One region of the Mesorhizobium sp. P2_H9 genome, then DNA from elsewhere that is predicted to be linked to it. Evidence: riboswitches for the same ligand, from Rfam matches in the RefSeq annotation. Region 1 holds a riboswitch; the other holds the start of a gene.
What was found. A riboswitch is a leader RNA that binds a small molecule or an ion and turns the genes downstream of it on or off. The one in region 1 is predicted to bind cobalamin.

Region 1 (7,556 bases):
AGGCGTCATGCACGGCCTCGATCAGCGCGCCCGATATGGCGTTGGTGGTTTCGGCGAAACCGACGAGACGGTCGACCGTCTCGGCGAATTCCGAGGCGCCGCGCGGGCCGTGGCGCATCTGGCCCGATATGAAGCGCGGATTGACCGCACGAGCACGCACGACGCGCGCCACCGCCTCACTGATCGAGCGCGGCTTCGGCTTTTGCGGATCGGTGGTGTCGAGCACGATGACATCGGCATTCCGGCCCAGCGCCGCAAGAGCGGCCGAAAACCCGCCGATGAAGGCGACATCGGCGGAGCCTTCGAGGATGTCGCGGCCGGGGTCGTCACCAGTATGAACCAGCAAATCGGCCTCGGCGATGCGTCCCTCGAAGGCGCCGGGCGCCGAGACGCCTTCGCCCTCGGCGCCGCCGTAGGCATGCGACGTCGCATCGAGATAGGCGCGGCCGATCTCTTCGCGCGCGCCCCAATCGCCACTTGCCAGAAGATCCTCGACACCGGCGCCGTAAGTGCCGGGCGAGGTGCCGAAAATGCGCGGGCTGATCCTGCCGTCAGCGCGGGTTCTGGCGGCGAGCGGATTTTCCGAATCGTCCTCGTCGCGGGTGGCGACGGCGTTGGCGGCGGCATCGATCAGCGCGATCTGGGTCGGGAACATGTCTCGGAACAGGCCCGAAATACGCCAGGTGACATCGACGCGTGGGCGTCCGAGCGTTGCCGGCGACAGCACTTCGATGCCGGTGATACGGCCGGTCGCCGAATCCCATTGCGGCCGGCAGCCCATCAGCGCCAGGCCTTGCGCGATCTCCTCGCCGCCGGTGCGCAACGAGGCCGAGCCCCAGAGGTCGATGACCAGCGAGCGCGGCCAGTCGCCATGCGATTGCATGTAGCTGCGCACCACTTCTTCCGCCGCCGCCCTGCCCAGATCATAGGCTGTAGGCGTCGGCATGGTGCGCGGGTCCGACGTGAACAGATTGCGGCCGGTGGGCAGCACGTCGCGCCGACCCCGCGCCGGCGCCCCGGCAGGCCCGGCGGCGACATGGCGGCCGTCGAGGGCGGCAAGCAGCGCTGCCTTCTCGGTCGCCGCGCTTTGCTGGCGCAACGGATCGGCCTCGCCCTCGGGCGAGCGGCCATAGATATGCAGGCCGTCCTTGACGGCGAAATCCTTGAGGTCGCAGAGCCAGGCGTCGATGCGGCGCAACGCTTCGTCGGGCGCGTCGCTTTTGGCAACGCCGGCCTCGGAAGCAAGGCCGGTCTTTTGCGCGGTCTCGACAATCAGCTTGGCCAGCCGGTCGCGGCGGCGGCGGTCGAGCCCGTCGGCCTGGGCGTACTCATCGACCAGCCGCTCGAGCCTGTGCTGGTTTTCGTCCAGCCCGGCGCCAGCCAAGGGCGGCGGCAGATGACCAAGGGTGACGGCGGCAATGCGCCGCTTGGCCTGTGCGGCTTCGCCCGGGTTGGAGACGATGAAGGGATAGATGACGGGCAGCGGGCCGGTGACGATCTCGGGAAAGCAGGTTTCGCTGAGCGCTACGGTCTTGCCGGGCAGCCACTCCAGCGTGCCATGGGCGCCGACATGAATGAGGGCATGGATGCCCAGCGACTTCCTCAGCCACAGGCCGAAGGCGATCAGTTCGTGACGTGGCGGCAGTGTCGGGTCGTGGTAATCGGCGCGGCGGTCGGCCGAGCGGCCCCGATCGGGGGCGAGGGCCACGGTGATGTTGCCGAAGGTGGCGGCGCGAAATGGGAAAGCGCTCTTACCCTCCCCCTTGTGGGGAGGGTGGCCCGCAGGGCCGGGTGGGGGTGGTGCGCCGCTACCCCCACCCCGTTTCGCGCCATCCGCTTCGCGAATGTCGCGAACCGACCCTCCCCACAAGGGGGAGGGTGAAGGAGCGCCCCACGCCGCATCTACCGCTGCAATTGCCGCTGTGGGCAGCTCCGTCGAAAAGGTACGATACTCATCCAGCCCCAGCCCGTCGCCACTCCGCTCCAGCATCTGCAGCAACTCGCGCGGCGTTTGCGGAATCCCTTCAACGGCGTAGCCCTGTTGCCTCAGGTCGTGCAGCATGGCGAGCACGCTGGACGGCACGTCGAGGCCGACGGCATAGCCGGTGCGGCCGGGTGCGCTGGGATAGTCGGGGATCAGGATGGCGAGCTTGCGCGTCGCGCGTGGCGCTTGCTGCAGGCGAACAAAAGCTTCGATGCGGTTTGCTACCTGCGCCACGCGGTCGGGCTCTGGTCGGTTGGCCAAGGCGCGGAAGGCCAGTGCCGGGTCGGTCTCGCTCTCGCCCTTGAAGGAAATGGCGCCGGCGAGGATGCGGCCATCAAGCTCCGGCAGCACGACATGCATGGCGAGGTCGGCGGGGGCGAGGCCACGTTGGTTGTTTTGCCAGGTGTCGCGGCGGGTCGTCGCCACGATGACCTGGAAGACGAGCACGCCGGCGCGGTCGAACAGGGTTTCGACGCCGGGCTCGGCGCCGGAGGCGAAGGCGGTGGCGCTGATGATGGCGGCAGGCTTGAGCGTTGCGAGCGCGGTCTCGACGAAGGCGAGTGACGTCGGGTCCTTGAGGCTGGAGACGAAGATGGGGACCGGGGTGATGCCGCGCTGGCGAAGTGCTTCAACAAGCGCGTCGATGGGCGCGACATCGGCGGCCAGCAGCATCGAACGGTAGAAGAGAATGGGCACGACGTTTCCCTCCCCCTCGAGGGGAGGGTGGCCCGCAGGGCCGGGTGGGGTCGGTACGACCGGACGTAGCGTTTCTTTAGGTCGGCGTGCTGCAGAGAGGACCCCACCCCCGGCCTGCGGCCGGACCCTCCCCTCAAGGGGGAGGGGGACTGCACCGCGTTCGGGCTCATAGTAGCCTGCCTTCGGAACTGCGACCGGCTCGGCGACCGCCGTATCTTGCCCAGCCAGCCGCGCCAACCGCTGCACCAGCGCGCTCATATTCGCAGGGCCGCCCTCGCGGAAATAGCCCAGCAATGCATCGAGCTCCTCGCGCGGCAGCGTCGAGGCTTCGATCAGCCTGAGATCTTCGTCGTGGCTTTCGCCCGGCAGCAGCGCCAGTTTGATGCCGCGGGCGCGGGCGGTCGCGGCCAACTGGTCGCAGCCATAGCGCCACCAGTGGTAGCCGCCGAGGATACGGACGAGAATGACCTTGGCGTGTTGGGCGACGCTGTCGACCCACAGATCGACGGACATCGGATGGCGCAGATCGCGCAGTGCCGCGAGCCGCATCGACGGCAGGCGTTCAGCATCTAATTTCCATGCCGCCGCCAGCCCGGCGAGATCGCTGTCGGTGAAGGACAGCGCCACGATATCCGCCGGCGTCTGCCGGAGATCGACAGGCTCGGCGAGATCGTCGAGCGAGGCGGATGTGGTGGTGAGGATGTGCATCGCGGCTCGTGCCTGGGATCAGCCGGCGAGTATACGCTCGATTGCCGGGCGGTTCAGCCCCTTCAGGCCGATGACGACGAGGCGCGAGCGACGGTCATCGGCAGCAGTCCAGGCGCGGTCGTAATAATGGTTGACGCGCGGACCGACTGCCTGCAGCAAGAGCCGCATCGGCTTGCCACCGACATCGACGAAGCCTTTTACGCGCAGCACGTTTTCTTCTTCTGCGGCAGTGGCGACGCGCTTTGCCAGCTCGTCGGGACTGGCGATCGAGGCAATGTCGACAATGAACGTGTCGAAGTCGTCATGTTCGTGGTCGAAGGCGCCGTCATGATGCGACTTGCGGTTTTCGATGTCGTCCTCGACGGCGAGACCGAGGCCGAGCAGCACGGAGGGATCAACCTTGCCATGCGACGTCGGCACGATTCTTACGGCGCGGGCGGAATGTTCGTTGATGATGGCGTTGGCGCGGGCCGAGCCGGCGGCGTCCATCAGGTCGCTCTTCGACAAGATGATCAGGTCGGCGCAGGCGATCTGGTCTTCGAACACTTCCTCGACCGGATCGTCATGGTCCAGCGTCTCGTCCTTGGCGCGCTGCGCCTGAAGGGCGTCCATGTCGTTGGCGACGCGGCCCTCGGCCAGCGCCGGCCCGTCGACCACGGCGATGACGCCGTCGACAGTCACCCGGCTCTTCACTGACGGCCACTGGAAAGCCTGGACCAGCGGCTTGGGCAGCGCGAGGCCGGACGTCTCGATCAGAATGTGGTCGACCCTCGGCGTCAGCGCGAGGATCTGGTCGAGTGCGGGCACAAAATCGTCGGCGACGGTGCAGCAGATGCAGCCATTGGCGAGTTCGACGATGTTTTCCTCGGGGCAGGTGTCGATGCCGCAGCCTTTGAGGATTTCGCCGTCGATGCCGATGTCGCCGAACTCGTTGACGATGATGGCAATGCGTTTGCCGCCGGCGTTTTCCAGGAGATGGCGGACCAGCGTCGTCTTGCCGGCGCCGAGGAAGCCGGTGACGACGGTGCAGGGAACGCGGGAGAGGTTGGCGGTCATGGTTAGTCCTTCAGCATGTCGAGGGGAGGGATGCGGGCAACGAGGCCGCGCTTGAGGGATTCGGGCCGGCCGCGCCACGGAATGAGGCCGTCGGTCGAGGTGGCGAAGAGTTTGGCGCCGGTGACGAGATCGGCGCCGCTGCTCGCGGTCAGATCGCCAAAAACATAGCTCCAGCAGCCGTCGCGCAGGATCGCGGCGCTGAGGCGGCGCTTGCAGTTGCCGAGGCATTCGACGGTTCGGATGCGGATGTTTTCGTCGGAGGCGGCGCGGCGCGTGTCTTCGGCCAGCAGTTCGCCGGCGCGGGGATGGGCGTCGGAGCCGGTCTCGTCGCGACAGGAGGCGCACACGATGACGGTGACGCCGGTCAAGGCATCGCTGTCGCCGGACAAAGCGTCCGCTGTCTCAGCCGAAAAACTGCTGTCGCGTTCCAAATCAGGCTCCTTGCCCGGAAAACCCGCCAGGCGATCGGATACTTTATGTCCTAGACGGCAGGTCTCCTGGCTCGCGGGTCATCGCCTTGGTGCTGCCTTCCCGGTGTTACCCAGTGGTTTTCGGCCCAGGCTCTTCGCTTACAGTTGCGGGGACAGCCGCGGATTTGGGATTTTGTCCCGCACCGCATTCCCTCTTGGCCCCTGCCGTTGCGGGCAGGGGACCGTCTGGATCGGATTTAGGCTTGTGTATGCAGGCGTGTCAACGCACGTCTACGACGCGGCGATGTCGGCAAGCGGCTGTCCGAGGTCGCCTGCAGGCGTCACTTCGATACGTTCGAGACCGAGCCAGCTTTGCATCAGCTTCAACTCCTCGAACAGTTCTGCTGCGGTTTCAGGCGGGGCGCCGGGCTCGGCGTAAGACGCGTGGACGCGCAGCACGCTTGCCGGTCGGTCGGCCTTGAGGTCGACGCGGGCGACGATCCTGTCGCCAAGCAGGAACGGCAGCACGTAATAGCCGTACTGTCGCTTCTCGGCCGGCGTGTAGATCTCGATGCGGTAGTGAAAATCGAACAGCCGCTCACTGCGCGAGCGTTCGAAGACGACCGGATCGAAGGGCGCCAGCAAGGCACGGGCCTCGATTTTTCGCGGCAAGCGTGCGCCTTTGTGAAGGTAAGCCGGCTTGTCCCAGCCCGCGACCCGCACCGGCAGCAACTCGCCTGCTTCAACCAGTTCCTCCAGCCGTCCCTTCATGTCGGCCGGCGACAGGCGGAAATAGTCGCGCAGGTGGCTTGCTGTCGCGATGCCGTGGGCGCGGGCGGAGATGCGCAGCAATTCGCGATGCGCGTCCTCCGGGGCGGGCACCGGCAGATCGAGGATCGCCTGCGGCAGGACGCGCTCCGGCAGGTCGTAGAAGCGTTCGAAGCCGCGTCGGTGCGCCGTGGTGATGCGGCCGGCCCAGAACAGCCATTCGAAGGCATGCTTGGCGTGGCTCCAGCCCCACCAGCCGCCCGAGCCTTTCTGGCCTTCGAGGGCGGAGGCGGCGATCGGGCCGCGCGACACGACCTCTCGATAGATCTCTTCGATATAGGCCGCGTGTTCGCGGCCCCATTTTGCCAGGCCCAGATACATCTCGTCGCCGCGCTCGGCCCGCTGCATGCGCCAGCGCATCAGCGGGTATGTTTCGACCGGCAGGAAGGAGGCTTCGTGGGCCCAATATTCGAAGACCGTGCGCTTGCGCGTCACGGCGGCGTTGTCGAGCAAAGCGAGCGGGTAGGGGCCAAGGCGCGAATAGAGCGGCATATAGTGAGCGCGCACCACGGCGCTGACGGAATCGATCTGCAGCAGCCCGGTGCGGGAAAGCACGCGGGCGAAGTGCCGGCGGTCAGGCGTGCCGGTGGGGCGGGTATCATTGAAACCCTGGGCCGCAAGCGCGATGCGGCGAGCCATGGCAAGCGAGATCTTTTCCTTCATGGGAGACGAGACTCTGATGATTTTCGAGCAAATGGAGCCGGTGATTCCGGGTCATGCTAGCAGGGTTTTGGCGGGATCCATGTCAGGAGAGAAAAGTGGAGTAAAAAGTGAAGGAAATCAAACAGGAGCGGAACGGACCAGTTTCTCTCGAAGTGCCATCCAGCACCGTCTTTTGAATAAGGTTTGACTTGCTTCGCCGAAAGCGCTGCGCTAACCCTCGCCGCGTTGCAGCATAGGCACTTAAAACGGTTCAGCGGTTAAACTGTCACGCTTCCGCATTGAGGTTCGTTGCTGTAATCAGAGTGGATTGGCCGCCAACGGGAAGCTGCTGCATGACCGCACTTTTGAGTTCGTACCTGCCCATCGTCCTGTTCATCGGCGTGGCTCTGGTCGTCGGCCTGGCGCTGCTTGTGGCGCCGTTCCTGGTGGCCTACCGCAGCCCCGACCCGGAAAAGCTTTCCGCCTATGAGTGCGGCTTCAACTCGTTCGACGATGCCCGCATGAAGTTCGACATCCGCTTCTATCTGGTGTCGATCCTGTTCATCATCTTCGATCTGGAAGTGGCGTTCCTGTTTCCGTGGGCGGTGTCGTTCTCGAAGATCGGCATGCTGGGCTTCTGGTCGATGATGGTGTTTTTGGCGGTGCTGACCATCGGCTTTGCCTATGAATGGAAAAAAGGAGCGCTGGAATGGGATTGAGCGACAGTTCCGGCACGCTCGTCGCGCCGAAGCCCAAAGGCCTGATCGATCCCAACACCGGCCGGCCGGTGGGGTCTGACGATCCGTTCTTCCTCGAAATCAACAACGAGCTGGCCGACAAGGGCTTTCTCGTCACCTCGACCGAAGCGCTGATCACCTGGGCGCGCAGCGGTTCGCTGATGTTCATGACCTTCGGCCTCGCCTGCTGCGCAGTCGAGATGATCCACACCTCGATGCCGCGCTACGACTCGGAGCGGTTCGGGGTTGCGCCGCGCGCGTCGCCGCGCCAGTCCGACATCATGATCGTCGCCGGCACGCTGACCAACAAAATGGCGCCTGCGCTGCGCAAGGTCTACGACCAGATGCCGGAGCCGCGCTACGTCATCTCGATGGGCTCCTGCGCCAATGGCGGCGGCTACTATCACTATTCCTATTCGGTGGTGCGCGGCTGCGACCGCGTCGTGCCGGTCGACATCTACGTGCCCGGCTGCCCGCCAAGCGCGGAAGCGCTGC
Region 2 (7,556 bases), on a different contig from region 1:
ATCCAATCGATCATCTCGCCACGCCCCCCTTGCGGGTCGACAATCGGCCCGACGGCATCGGCGACCTCCCGGCGGATCAACATTGTGGTCCGCGACCAGCCCGCCACAGAGGGGACTTCCGGCACTTCGGGCCTATCGTCACGAAAGGTACGCCAGTGCGTGAAAACGCCCGATGTCCCTGGGAGCCGGTTCAGATGCGCAAGCTGTCTTTCAATCTTGGTCGGCAACCACAGATCATCCGCATCAAGCGTCGCCACGAAGGGGGTCGACAGCGCTGCGATGCCTCTTGTCGTGGCGCTGCCGGGGCCGGCGTTTTCCTGGCGCAAAAGCCGCACCGGCAGCTTCAGCGCCTCGATCACCGCCACGGTGTCGTCGGTGGAGCCGTCGTCGACAACGACGATGGTTTCGGCCTGCACTGTCTGGGCCGTGATCGATCTCAGCGTCTCGGCAATGGTGGCTGCCGCGTTGAAGGCCGGGATGACGACGCCATAACCGCTCATCACATGAAGCGCCACTGCGCGAGCTCTTTGAAATCGAAAATCCCTTCGATCGGACGCAAGGAGGGATCGGCCTTGCGACGCTTCATCGATTTGAGGATGGCGCGCATGAACTCGCGAAGGGGGACATCGGCCTCCCTTGTCATATTGCCGGGATGACGCCTGTAATAGAGAGCCACGGTATCGGGCATAGTGTATCTCGGACTGCTTTCAAAGGCACGCAGCAGGTAGTCGGTGTCTTCAGCCTGGTTGAAGTCCTCGTCGAAACTGCCGATGCGTTCCACAAACTGGCGAGAAAAAATCCCCGCCGACAGATGAATCCCGCGAACGGTCACGCAGTGGCTTTCGGTTGCCGGTTCCAGTGTCTCGTCGTCTATGAGATCAACCAGTGTCATGCGCGAATAGCTCAGTTCGAGACCTGGATCGGTTTCGAAGCAGGCAAGGTCGGCCCTGAAACGCCCGGCGGGCGAGATGTCGTCCGAATCGAGAAATGACACAAGCTCTGTTTCCGGCAGAAGCTGCCTGAGGCCGGCATTGCGTGCTTTGGTGACACCACCATTGGCTTGCTGGAAAAGGCGGATGCACGAAGTCTCACCCATCATGGCGCGCACCGCCTCGGCCGTGCCATCGGTTGAGCCGTCATCGATGACGATAATATCGAGGTCGGCGGCGTCGCGTTGCCTGAGCAGCGACCGCAATGCCGAAACGACGTAGCGCTCGCGGTTGTAGGCAGGCACGATTACGCTGAGTTTCATAAAATGCCTCGTGCGAGAAACGTCGAAATCGTGCCGGCGATTTCCTCGGGCCGTGTCCCCAGCGACAGGCGATAGCACGGCAGCTGGCGTGTCAGTTCGCCAAAAAAGCGAAAGCCGCTTTCCCGTTCGCCCGGCATCTGTGCGATTCCGGATGGCGCCAGCGCAATCATGGCGTCCTTGCGCGACACCGGCATGATCAAGCTTGTCTCACCACCGCTGATATGTGGCACCACCAGCGCGACGATGTCCAGACTTGCAGGTACTGGCCGGACCGCGATGTCATCGATGTGAAACGGATACTTGCCTTGCCAGTTCAGCGGACCGTGCGACTTCAACCTTCGTTCGAGCTGCAGCCGCCGGAAACCTTCCGGGTCCTGCTTGAGCGTGGCAAACAAGGGGTGGGCAGTCACCCCATTGTCGGTTTCGATCAGCACATAGTCGTCGCCGACGCTGTCGAGCCCGTTGAGCAGTCCGGCGACAACCGTTCCCGATTTTCCCGCCCCACCCGCGCCGGCGAGCAGCATGCCCTTGCCGCCAATGCCCAGCGTACCAGCATGGGTAAGCCGCATGCCGCGCGCGGCATACTCCCAATGCAGGAAGGCGCGCAGCGGCGCCCCTTGCTCCCAGGGCGGAAACGCGTCGGCGGACCTCATCAGCTGTGCACCGACGCGACGTTCGGGATCGTAGAACTGCCAGAAATCCAGGTCATGGAAATAGCTGCCGCGCAATCCGGCTTCGGCCAGCTGTGTGGCGAAGGCGTGATGCGTGTAGTCGGCTTGGCCCCATGTCGCCGGGGCGGGGATGCCCTCAACATCAGGATCGGCGACGAAAATGCGGCAGTCGCCCACGCTCGGCTGGTCGTCGGGAGCAGGGACGAGGCCATGGCCGACAGCTTCGGCCAAGGCGCCGGGGCTGAGATGCGCCGTCAGATCCAGCCGCGGCAAGCGGACCGTGGTGGTGACCGGATAGCGCTCAGCCGCGCTTTCCGCCGCCGCCAGCACGTGACGGGCATAGTCGGTCAGGGTTTGAAGGGTGACGCCTGGCATGGCTGACTGTTCCAGCGTTGCCCGACCGGGCCACTTGGGTGGTTTCAGGGCGCCGGCTTGACCGCCGGCCAACCGAGAGGTTCCTCGACCTCGTGGATCGGGTCGACAAGAATGAGATCGGCAAGGTCGTCATGGATGTCGACCTTGAGCGGCTCGCTGCTGCCGGCGAGTTGGGCCAGCAGGGCGCCAGAGATGGGTTGCGCGGCTGCATCGGCCGCACGCACGAGCAAGCCGAATTCGAGCAGTTGGGAAATGAAGCGGTCGAGCTCGGCTGACTTTATTGTGGCCCCGCCAGCCGCTTGTCCGACCAGTGCGTGGGCGCCAACACCGGACGACAGCGCCTGCCAGACCCCGCTGCCTGAATCGGAGAAGCCGAAATATTTCCCGTTCGAAAGATCGAGGACTACGGCTTCGCCGTCAAAGGACTCGAAAACGATGTCCTTGCTCGCGACCGCGTAGACCAATTGCTCCATCAAAACGTCCCCACACCAGGCTGCCCCCGAAAGCGATCACCGGTCGCTGCGGTTCGCCTTGCCCTGGAAAAGCGTCTAGCCACTTGGCCGTTCTTTGGCAAGACAGAGCGCCGGCCAGGGCCAGGCTGATACGCAAAGGCAAGCGGCCAATCCGCGGTCCTGTCAGGCCTCGATCTCGAGCGCCGACAGCGGCCGCGAGCAACAGGCAAGGATAAAGCCGTCATCGATCTCGTGATCGAGAATGCCGCCATTGTGGCTCATCTCGACCTCGCCTGAAACCTTCTTCACCTTGCAGGTTCCGCACAGGCCGAACTCGCACGCTGCAGGGATTCTCACACCCGAAGCGCGCGCCGTCTGCAGCACGGTCTGGCCGGCAACGCATTCGGCGTCGACATCCGAAAGCGAGAAGCGAACCGGCGTAACAGTGTCGGCAGGCACTTCGATCCCAGCCGGCGATGTGAACGGAGCCGGGACTTCTTCCACAGCGGGAGCCGCAAAACTCTCCTGGTGGTAATAGGCCATGTCGAAGCCGGAGGCCTCCAGCATCTGCCGCACCGCGCGCATGAACGGGTCCGGGCCGCAGCAGAAGATTTCGCGCTCGCGGAAGTCCGGCGCCAGCAGCGGCAGCCGGATCGCGTCGATCCGCCCCATATGCCCGAACCAGCCTTCGCGGCTCGACCGCTCCTCGATCATGAAGCCGAGCGACAGGCCCGGCATGCGGCTTCCCAGCAGTTCGAGTTCCTTGCGGAAGATGATCTCTTCCGGGCGCCGCGCGCAGTTGACGAAGCCGACATCGGTCCACGGCGCGCAGTCGTTCAGCCAGCGCAGCATCGACATCATCGGCGTCACACCGGAGCCGGCCGAAATGAACAGATATTTGGCCGCGGGGTGGCTGTGCAGCGAAAAGTCGCCTGCCGGTCCATAGGCCTTCACGTGAACGCCGGGCTTCAAATTGTCGAACATCCAGCGCGTGCCGACGCTGCCGGCCTGGGCTTTCACCGTCACCGCAATCGAGAACGGCCGCGACGGTGAGGACGACAGCGTGTAGGTCCGCATCAGCGGGCCCTCAGTGGTCGGCAGTTCCAGCGTCACGAATTGCCCCGGCTTATAGCGAAACCAGGTCTGATTGTCGGAGCGGAAGGTGAAGGTCTTCACCTCCGGCGCCTCGTCGCTGACGCCGATCACTTCCAACACCTGCAGCCTGTCGTTCCAGGGCGCCATCTCGTCGAGATGGCGGTAGAGGCCAAGGTCCGTCATCGCATTCATCCTTCCGACCTTTTCATGCTGCACATGGCGTTACTCCAAAACCGCTCAACACTTTTGGGCGCCATGTGCTAGGCGACGCTGCGCAGCGCGGGCCGGCCGCCCTCGGCAAGGCGCGGCTCGATGAAGCGGGCATACCAGTCGACGAACTGGATCACGCCGCCTTCATGCAACTCCGAATAGGGGCCGGGCTCATAGGCCGGCGACAGGATGCCGAAGGCGTTCTCCTCGACGATGCGCCGGTCCTGATCGTTGGTCTCGGTCCAGACATGGGTGAGTTCGGCAAGGTCATAGTCGACGCCTTCGACCGCATCCTTGTGGACCAGCCATTTCGTCGTCACCGCCGTCTCCGTGGCGCTGATCGGCAGCACGCGGAAGGTAACGGCGTGGTCGATGAGGATGTGGTTCCAGGTCGTCGGGTAGTGGTAGTGCATCAAGGTGCCGATGCGGTCGGCCGAAACGCTGTCGGAAAGGTTCTTCTTCACCGCGCGCTTGCCGTTCATCGTATAGCTGACGGCATCGCGCAGCAGCGGCGCGCGGGTGGCGCGAAACTGTCCGGCGGTATCGATGCGGAACTTGCTCGGCAGGCCCGCCGCCTCGCATTTCGCCCAGTGCGCCAGCATTTCCGGGTCGCTGTCGGCACCCTGCACACCGGTCACGGTCGGCGCTTCCGGGAAAGTCTTGCACAGTTCCGGATGGTTGCCGGCGCAGTGATAGCACTCGCGGTTGTTCTCCCAGACCAGCTTCCAGTTGCCCTTCTCGACGATGGTCGATTCGAAGGCGACCTTTGCCTCGCGCAGACGGTGCGGCAACAGATAGGGCTCGACCATGGCGCGCATAGGCGCGAAGTCCGCCGGCTCCCTGGCCAGGCAGATGAAGATGTAGCCGCCGACACTTTCGCACGCCACCGGCTTCAGGCTGAACTGGCTCTTGTCGAAACCATCGGCCATCTGCCGTGCGAACAGCAGCCTGCCGTCCAGTTCGTAGGTCCACTGGTGATAGGGGCAGACGAGCTTGGCCGCCGTGCCTTTCTCTGCGTTGCAGACGCGGCTGCCGCGATGGCGGCAGGAGTTGTGAAACGCGTTGATCTTGCCTTGCTGGTCGCGGACCAGCACCACCGGATAGTCGCCGACCTGGGCGGTGATGTAGCTGCCCGGCTTCGGCAATTCGCAATCATGACCGATGAACAGCCAGTCGCGGTACCAGATCAGCTCCATGTCGAGCTTGAAATAGTCGGGATCGGTGTAGAAGGGCTGCTCGAGCGAGTAGCCGTCCCTGCGGCTGTGCAAGAGCCTCAGCATGTCGTTGCGCGCATCCATGTCCTGTCCTCATCTTCAAGGACTGAACTTGGTGGTGATGGAGGAAAGACCGGTCGCAATCCGGCGACAGGGCCGGCATGCACCATCCACCTCTTGACCGCCCACCGCGATCAGTCGAGTCTAGATATCTCGGGCTGGTTTCCGGGCTCTGGAGTGTCCTTGCGGACGGTCGCGACACCTTCCCAGGCTTGTGGCCCAGTGGTCTCCCGTTGCGACTTGAACTCCACCACCGTTGCGGGGGCAGCGCCGGGTTTTGACCGGCTTCCCAATTCTCCGCTTCATCGTCACGAAGCGGCACCTGAGATGCCATCATCTAATCACGACAACGGCCGCGCCATCGGCATGAAAGCGACATCGCATCCATGCGGCGCGACACCATAGGCGAAATGCACCGGCCAGGATTTGTGACGCGAACCCAGCCTTTTCACCGGCCGCGACCCGCCCGCTTCGTGCGTCGGATTCGACCTGCGGCGGGGCTAAGAACAGTTAACAGTTTCGAAAAGTGACTATTAGCAGTTTCTAAAATCGAACCGAACGGTTCGTTTCTGTTGACAGAGCGTGCAGGACGGTGTGAACGCTGGTTTGCCAATTCGTCAGCTGGCTCACGGGTGGCACAGCATAACGAATTGAAACTATTCACTAAAATAGAAAGTGTAGGAGGCTCTGGTACAATTTCAAGGTGCAGAGCCATGGTCCACGCGGAACAACTTCGTGATTGGAAACAGGTGCTGGCCTCACCCACATCGGGGCTGTCCGAACGACGCGAATTTCCTTCCAAGACACGCCGCTAGACGGACTGATGAACTAAGATACTGGAGTACTAAAAATGAAAAAGATTGTTCTCACTGCCGTCGCCGTTCTGGCCATCACCGGCAGCGCCTTCGCCAATGGTAGCGACCACTTTGGTTCTGACGGTGCCAATCAGGCAGCTATTGCCGTCGACAGCACGCACACGGCTTCCATCGTGAAGTCGGAGCCGGCTGCTCAGAAGCCTGTCGCTCAAGGTAGCGACCGTGGCCACTTCGGCAACCGCTAAGCTCACCCCCAGCCGAGCGGCGGGATTTGTCCGCCGCTCGGCCGGAAATTCAGGAGTACCAGAAATGAAAAAGATTGTTCTCACTGCCGCCGCTCTTTTGATTGCAGCCGGCACCGCCTACGCCGGCAACGACAACGTCGGCGGCTACGACATCAACAAGCAGGCGACGGCCAACGTCGACAGCACGCACACCTCGTCCGTGCACAACGCCAGCTCGCCGGTCTACAAGCTGCTCAACTCGTCGGAAGACGTCCAGAAGTCTGCTTCCCAGAGCAGCGGCGGCGACCTCTTCGGCAACCGTTAAGCTCATCCCAGCAGAGCGGCGGGATAGTCCGCCGTTCGCCGCAACATGAAAAATTCAGGAGTACTAGAAATGAAAAAGTTTGTTCTCGCTACCGCCGCTCTTTTGATTGCCGCGGGCACCGCTTACGCCGCCAATGACAACGTTGGTGGTACTGACATCAACAAGCTAGCGACCGTCAACGTCGACAACACAAAGACGTCTTCGGTCCGCAACACCGGCTCGCCGGTCTACAAGCTGCTGAACTCGTCGGGTGACGTCCAGAAGTCGGCCCCTCAGGGCAGCGACCGGAACCTCTTCGGCCGCTAAAAGCCGAAGTCGATGTCCAAAAAAGAGCGGCGGGCCTGGCCCGCCGCTCTTTTTTGTGTCGATCCGATCCGATGTGCCGGCCTCAGGCTGCCTTGGCTTCCGCCTTATGGAGAGCGAAGGAATGTCCGTCGGCGTCGAAGATATGCAGGTCACCGCCATCCGCGCTCAGCCGCAGCGTCGCCCCGCGCTTGACCTCGACATTGCCGGGCAGCTTGGTCACCAGCGGCAGGTCGGCGCGGCCGATGTCGACATAGATGAGCTGAACCTCGCCGAGTTGTTCGACATAGTCCACCTTGCCCTCGAAAAGATAATCGGCGCCGGTGGAGACCACCAGATCCTCCGGTCGCACGCCGAAGCTTACCGCGGTGCCTTTCGCTGAAGCCGGCGTGGTGATTGGCACCGTCGCCTTGCGGCCGCCGACATGGCTGACGACAGTCGAATTGCCGGTTGTTTCGATCGTCGCCGGCAAGATGTTCATGGCCGGCGAGCCGATGAACTGGGCAACGAACAGATTGCCCGGTTTCTTGTAGAGGTCCATTGGCGTGCCGACCTGCTCG

Region 2: linked by a shared signal. The riboswitch ahead of AC1DXN_RS10185 (aromatic ring-hydroxylating oxygenase subunit alpha) and the one ahead of AC1DXN_RS17400 (DUF1636 family protein) in region 1 are both predicted to bind cobalamin.

What each region holds. Positions count from the first base shown of each region.
Region 1 is NZ_JBFUFX010000009.1:46,298-53,853, reverse strand. It holds gene cobN (cobaltochelatase subunit CobN) at 1-3,388, opposite strand, end outside; gene cobW (cobalamin biosynthesis protein CobW) at 3,407-4,444, opposite strand; gene AC1DXN_RS17400 (DUF1636 family protein) at 4,447-4,875, opposite strand; cobalamin riboswitch at 4,915-5,116, opposite strand; gene AC1DXN_RS17395 (winged helix-turn-helix domain-containing protein) at 5,146-6,345, opposite strand; gene AC1DXN_RS17390 (NADH-quinone oxidoreductase subunit A) at 6,678-7,043, shown strand; gene AC1DXN_RS17385 (NuoB/complex I 20 kDa subunit family protein) at 7,034-7,556, shown strand, end outside.
Region 2 is NZ_JBFUFX010000004.1:408,989-416,544, reverse strand. It holds gene AC1DXN_RS10210 (glycosyltransferase family 2 protein) at 1-500, opposite strand, end outside; gene AC1DXN_RS10205 (glycosyltransferase family 2 protein) at 500-1,252, opposite strand; gene AC1DXN_RS10200 (serine kinase) at 1,249-2,298, opposite strand; gene AC1DXN_RS10195 (PqqD family protein) at 2,343-2,771, opposite strand; gene AC1DXN_RS10190 (FAD-binding oxidoreductase) at 2,934-4,028, opposite strand; gene AC1DXN_RS10185 (aromatic ring-hydroxylating oxygenase subunit alpha) at 4,106-5,353, opposite strand; cobalamin riboswitch at 5,469-5,670, opposite strand; gene AC1DXN_RS10180 (DUF680 domain-containing protein) at 6,180-6,389, shown strand; gene AC1DXN_RS10175 (DUF680 domain-containing protein) at 6,454-6,693, shown strand; gene AC1DXN_RS10170 (DUF680 domain-containing protein) at 6,763-6,999, shown strand; gene AC1DXN_RS10165 (ABC transporter ATP-binding protein) at 7,082-7,556, opposite strand, start outside.